DNA from 3 places in the Pseudoalteromonas sp. MT33b genome. Region 1 is predicted to be linked to each of the others. Evidence: predicted binding sites of a transcription regulator. Region 1 holds the regulator's gene; each other region holds the start of a gene.
What was found. The regulator NrdR, encoded in region 1, represses ribonucleotide reductase genes. The targets are predictions, from matches to a motif close to AAACACNANATNTNGTGTTT.
Positions count from the first base shown of each region.

Region 2: the regulator NrdR is predicted to act here: its motif matches at 963-982, upstream of nrdA (class 1a ribonucleoside-diphosphate reductase subunit alpha).
Region 3: the regulator NrdR is predicted to act here: its motif matches at 1,407-1,426, upstream of nrdG (anaerobic ribonucleoside-triphosphate reductase activating protein).

Region 1 covers NZ_CP059831.1:2,690,454-2,692,700, forward strand. The annotation lists gene ribD (bifunctional diaminohydroxyphosphoribosylaminopyrimidine deaminase/5-amino-6-(5-phosphoribosylamino)uracil reductase RibD) at 1-877, opposite strand, end outside; gene nrdR (transcriptional regulator NrdR) at 880-1,329, opposite strand; gene glyA (serine hydroxymethyltransferase) at 1,438-2,247, opposite strand, start outside.
Region 2 covers NZ_CP059831.1:1,613,846-1,616,092, reverse strand. The annotation lists gene ubiG (bifunctional 2-polyprenyl-6-hydroxyphenol methylase/3-demethylubiquinol 3-O-methyltransferase UbiG) at 1-22, shown strand, start outside; gene H3302_RS07395 (HAD family hydrolase) at 22-693, shown strand; gene nrdA (class 1a ribonucleoside-diphosphate reductase subunit alpha) at 1,083-2,247, shown strand, end outside.
Region 3 covers NZ_CP059831.1:2,957,114-2,959,360, forward strand. The annotation lists gene nrdD (anaerobic ribonucleoside-triphosphate reductase) at 1-947, opposite strand, end outside; gene nrdG (anaerobic ribonucleoside-triphosphate reductase activating protein) at 953-1,405, opposite strand; gene mog (molybdopterin adenylyltransferase) at 1,661-2,188, shown strand.

The DNA of each region.
Region 1 (2,247 bases):
ATTCGGCTAACCGTGCTAAAACGGCCGATAAATCAACTTTATTCTTGTTAGCTGCCACCACTTCGTGTTTTACAAAATGTGGCCATTGCTGCTGATTATCAAGCTGTGTTGTGAAAATAATCACCGGACTCTCAATACTAAATAAAGCGAGATCTGGGGTGAGTCTGTTTTGCGAATCGATAATCACACGTGTTGGCTGACGTATCGGCAATGATGTTGGCATTGCAAATGGCAGCTCTTCAGTACGCACATTTAATTTGGCGTTATCACTGATAACGGTATCTGCACCACTCAAAATTGCGCAGCTTTGTGCGCGAAATGCTTGAACGTCTTGGCGTGCTTGCGGACCCGTGATCCATTTACTTTGGCCGTTATTAAGTGCCGTTTTTCCATCTAAACTACAGGCCATTTTACAGGTAACAAAAGGCAACCCTGTTTCCATTCGCTTCAAAAAGCCTTTGTTTAAATCGCGCGCCTGTTGCTCAAGTAACCCAGAGGCAACGTCAATACCTGCATCAGCCAATATTTGTAAGCCACGGCCACTGACTGCTGGATTTGGGTCTACCATTGCAGCAATCACTTTACTCACACCGGCCGCTTTTAGACCTTCAGCACAGGGCGGAGTACGACCATAATGACTGCAAGGTTCAAGCGTCACATAGGCTGTTGCCCCTTTGGCATTATCGCCAGCAACGGCCAGTGCATTCACCTCGGCATGACCCTGCCCGGCAAGTTGATGAAAACCCTCACCAACTATATGGCCGTCTTTAACAAGTACACAACCCACATTAGGGTTTGGCGTCGTGGTAAAACGGCCCTGTTTGGCAAGCTCAATAGCGCGTGCCATATAAATGCTATCAAGTTCAGTGAACGACATGCTTAATCACCTAAACGGGCAATTTCTTCGCCAAACTCACGAATATCTTCAAATGAGCGATATACTGAGGCAAACCTAACATAAGCTACTTTATCAAGCTTTTTGAGCGATTCCATAATACACTCGCCGATTAAATGGCTTGAGATTTCACGCTCTCCGGTGGCACGTAGCTGTGATTTAATCACGTTAACGACTTCTTCGATTTGCTCTGTACTCACTGGGCGTTTTTCTAATGCGCGGTGCAGGCCATTTAATAATTTGTCTTCGTTAAAAGGTTCTCGACTACCGTCTTGCTTTATCACCCTTGGCATAACAAGTTCAGCACCTTCAAAGGTGGTAAAACGCTCGTGACATTCGTTGCATTCGCGACGGCGTCTAACTTGGTGACCACCGCCAACAAGTCGTGAATCGATTACTTTAGTATCTTTTGCTGTGCAAAAAGGGCAATGCATAAGGTTAAACTTCCGTTTATAAAAAACAAAAAAAGACCGCTTAATAAGCGGCCTTTATAATAGCAAAAAACAACACTATTGTTATCTTAATTACGGTTTAACCAGCAATTAAGCGTAAACAGGTAGTTTTTTACAGATTGCTTTAACTTTCTCTTTTACTTCTGCTTGTACTGATGCATCGTTGATGTTGTCTAGTACGTCACAGATCCAGCCAGCAAGTTCTTTAGACTCAGCTTCTTTGAAACCACGGCGCGTAATTGCCGGAGAACCAATACGAAGACCCGACGTTACAAACGGTGAACGTGGGTCATTTGGTACTGAGTTTTTGTTTACTGTGATGTTTGCATTACCAAGGGCAGCGTCAGCATCTTTACCTGTGATATCTTTATCAATTAGGTCTAGAAGGAATAAATGGTTGTCTGTTTTACCAGAAACAACTTTATAGCCACGCTCTTGTAACACTTCAACCATTGCTTGTGCGTTTTTAACCACTTGCGCTTGGTATGTTTTGAATTCAGGCTGTAATGCTTCTTTAAACGCAACCGCTTTAGCAGCGATGATGTGACATAAAGGACCACCTTGGCCACCCGGGAATACGGCGCTGTTAAGCTTTTTATAGATCTCTTCATCACCACACGCAGAAACAATTAGACCGCCACGAGGGCCCGCTAATGTTTTATGAGTTGTTGTTGTAACAACATGCGCGTGAGGGATTGGGCTTGGGTATACACCAGCCGCAATAAGACCTGCAACGTGTGCCATATCTACGAATAAGTACGCATCCACTTTATCAGCGATTTCACGGAACTTAGCCCAATCAACGATACCTGAGTATGCAGAGAAACCCGCAATGATCATTTTTGGTTTGTGCTCTAGTGCTAGCGCTTCAACTTGAGCGTAATCAATTTCGCCCGTTTC
Region 2 (2,247 bases), 1.1 Mb from region 1:
TCATTTTGAGAAACTTGCCTAATGGCTGGTTGTAATCCTGATATCGCTTTTGATGCCTTTATTTTTGATTTAGATGGCACATTACTCGATACTGCGGATGACCTTGGCGGCGCATTAAATCGCGTATTAGCAGATGCGAATATCGCGCCTGTTGATAAAAGCATTTATCGCCCAGCAGCGTCAAATGGGGCCAATGCATTATTAGAGGTCGGCTTTGGTGATAAATGGCCCGACGTTGAACAATTAGCATTAAGGCAGCAACTGCTCGACTATTATGCAGAAGACATTGCGATTCATAGCAAGTGCTTTAATGGCATAGAGCAACTTCTCGCCTCACTTGAGCAAAACAGCATTAAATGGGGGATCATGACCAATAAGCCCGGCTTTTTAACCGAGCCATTGGTGCAAGCTATCCCAAGCCTTGCTAATGCCATGGCTGTCGTGAGTGGTGATACCTTAGCAGTTGCTAAACCATCGCCAGAGCCACTTATTCATACTGCAAACATGCTCGATGTTGATCCAACGCGTTGCTTATACATAGGTGATGCCGAACGCGACATACAAGCAGCAAAAGCTGCCAATATGTACAGTGCAACTGCACTTTGGGGTTATATACCAAGTGTGGATACCGCACTGAGCTGGGGCGCAGATTTTAACTGGCAAACTCCAACTGATGGATTTATCCATATATAGTGTTAGTTTTAAGTTAAAACACCATATATTGTGATTGGGTTGAGTTTTAAGCAAACTTTGTTGATAAAAAAAACAGTCAGAAATTATTTTTAAAAACGATAATTTTTGTAGATCTTGAGTTGATTTTTACAAATTTCATCATCAATGAATGATCAAAGGTTAATGCTTACTAACACAATTCGTTTATCCAATAGTTATCCACAAAATGGGGCATTTCTATCCCTTGCAAATGATCGCAGACCACACTATCTTGTGATCTGCGTTTTAAAGAACACCAGATATTGTGGCTAAATGTTATTCAATTGACTCATGCTGGTGCTAATAATAATTATAATTAAGAATACCTTTGTCACTAAAAATATAATTTCCCAAGGAATACAGGCAAAACTATGAACCAACAGCTATCTGTAAGCAAACGTGACGGCCGTAAAGAGTCACTTGATCTAGATAAGATCCATCGCGTCATCGCTTGGGCCGCCGAAGGTCTAAATAATGTGTCTGTGTCACAAGTTGAATTGAAATCACATATTCAATTTTACGATGGCATTCGTACTGACGACATTCACGAAACTATCATTAAAGCAGCAGCCGATCAGATCTCTAAAGATACCCCTGATTATCAATACCTTGCTGCTCGTTTAGCTGTATTCCATTTACGTAAGAAAGCGTATGGTCAATTTGAGCCGCCGCGTTTATACGACCACATTACAAAACTGGTTGAAGACAAACGTTATGATCAACACTTACTCGTTGATTACACTGAGCAAGAAATTGACGAGTTAGATGCGTATATTGATCATAACCGTGATCTAAACTTCAGCTATGCCGCTGTAAAGCAGCTTGAAGGGAAATACCTAGTACAGAACCGTGTAACGGGTGAAATTTACGAAAGCGCGCAGTTTTTATATATCTTAGTGGCAGCGAGCTTATTCTCTGACTACCCTCGAGAAACACGCCTTGATTACATCAAGCGCTTTTATGACGCGGTTTCGACATTCAAAATTTCATTGCCGACTCCTATTATGGCTGGTGTGCGTACACCTACGCGTCAATTTAGTTCATGTGTACTGATTGAGTGTGGTGATAGCCTTGATTCAATTAATGCGACATCATCTGCGATTGTAAAATACGTATCACAACGTGCAGGTATTGGTATTAATGCGGGCCGTATTCGTGCTTTAGGTAGCCCAATCCGTAACGGTGAAGCATACCATACTGGGTGTATTCCATTTTATAAACACTTCCAAACGGCGGTTAAGAGCTGTTCTCAAGGCGGTGTCCGTGGTGGTGCAGCAACCCTATTCTACCCGCTGTGGCATTTAGAAGTTGAAAACTTATTAGTCCTTAAAAATAACCGTGGTGTTGATGACAACCGTGTTCGTCATCTAGATTACGGTGTACAGTTCAACAAATTAATGTACAGCCGTTTAATTAAAGACGACTACATTACTTTATTCAGCCCATCAGACGTACCGGGTCTTTACGATGCATTCTTCGAAGACCAAGCTAAATTTGATGAGCTATACGTAAAATACGAGCAAGATGAGTCGATTC
Region 3 (2,247 bases), 270 kb from region 1:
AAACTATACGAAAAACTATGATCGCTAATTTCATTACGAAGTCGACAGCATGAGGCTAATGAATCAGCATCGGTTGATTGATAAACAAAAAATGAGCCGCCTTGACTTAAGTTTTCGGCACACATCAATGCAAATTCTTTATCTTTAGGTTCATTGTCTTCTACTAGCATGGCAGCGGTGACAACAGGGAATGTTAAAACAGCTTTGTTTCGCTCTTGGTTAAACCAATTTAAAAACATGTTTTGCAGTGCCTTTAAAGACGACCAATCGGGAGCCGTCATATCAGGAAACACAAAATGACCAAACATAGCCTCAAAGTATGCACTATCGTACAACGAGATATTCCAAAATACGCTTTGATAACCTCGTGCAGCAGCGGGTTGATTTAAAGCGTACACGACGTGCTGTAAGTGATTTTCTATCTGTTTATAGTGAGTAACTAAATAATCATCGCCGTAATCCTTACGCGCAAAGTAATCAAAATACATTAAAAATTCGACCGTCGCGACAGCCCCTGCAAACTGCGCGCTAATTGCAAAAACAAGATTCACAAAACTGCCGCAGAACGATTCTAAATGCTTAGGTGCCTTAGACTCTCCCCCTAATTTGGTTAGCCCATCCAATAAAAATGGATACATGGTGATAGAAGTACAGTAAGGCTTTAAGCTCGTTTCATCATGCACATAAATTTCATGGTTCTCAATTTGTCGAAGGTACTCTTTGCCCAATGACTCGCCGAAAAGCGCGGTTATTTTATTACTCACCTGAGTGCGATTAACGTGAATGAAAAAGTCTTTCATTATTTCTGATTCTAGCGTCGCTATATTTTTTAATGTCACATTTGCATTCGCATCCACTTTAGAACCATCGGCCGCATTCTTGGCCTGTGTATAGTTTTCGATGAAACGCATTTTTTCTTTTAATTGTTCACAATTCAGCATAGACATTTTTGTTATCCTTTTAAAAATAATGAGTTAAGTACCTTACCCGAAGCAATTTCAATAAATCGTTGATTAGTTAAATGGCTCGCCAGGCCACCTAATTCAGCGACATAACGGCCCGTTTTTACATAAGTCAGCTGTGCTTTTAATTGCTCCGACACATCCTCAAGCCCGGTATACAAACACGTTGCTAAGCCTTGCTGCGTTGCTAACTTTAAAAAATAAACTAAATCACCTTCCTGCCATTCTCCGCCAAAAAACACCACACAAGTTATCAAGTGCTTATAGCGCTCAAGTAACCCTAGAAAGCGTTGCGATGTTAACCGCTCACCATGCTTTGGATCCCATGTATCAACGCTATGACACCCAGGACAGCGCAAGGGGCACCCCGTGCACACAAAGCCTAACGCAATGTGTCCGGGGACTTCTTGAAAGCACACTTGGGGTTCTAATACATTAAACATAAACCACTACATGCTGTGTTTTAAATTTCAATATAATCAATATATAGTATCAACGCCGTTTTAAGCCAGTTTAAAACTTGATCTAGATCAAAGCAGCTTAGTTCTGCCAAAAGAACAAAATGGGTAGCCAATCAAAACCCCCTCCTGTCAAAAATAAAACGGAGCGCCACCCAGACACCTCTACCTACTTTGGAGGAGTTACCTTTACCCATCACTTTGCTAGAGTGCGAATAAATGAATTGTAAAGAGATGAAAATGACTGCGAAAATTGGAATTTTGACTGTTAGTGATCGCGCAAGCCGAGGCCAGTACGATGACTTATCGGGACCCGCTATCACCGATACATTAAATGACTATTTAAGTTCGCCATGGCAGGCATGCTATCGATTAGTCGAAGACGAGCAACATTTAATTGAAGCGGCATTATGCGAGCTTGCCGATCAAGAACAATGCGCTTTAATCATTACCACAGGTGGAACGGGTCCCGCCAAACGAGACATAACCCCCGAAGCCACAGAAGCGGTGTGTGACAAAATGATGCCAGGATTTGGTGAGTTAATGCGTACTGAAAGCTTAAAATACGTGCCAACGGCTATACTCTCTCGACAAACAGCGGGGATAAGAGACCGCTCATTAATTATTAACTTACCGGGCAAACCCAAAGCGATTCGTCAATGTCTTGATGCCGTATTTCCTGCGGTGCCTTATTGTATTGATTTACTTGAAGGGCCTTACTTAGAATGTGATGAATCTGTGGTTCAAGTATTTAGACCTAAGTCATAAATAAGGTTCGTCATAACGTTAAAACATCCCCTTAGTTAATAACGAAAAAAGCCAGCTTA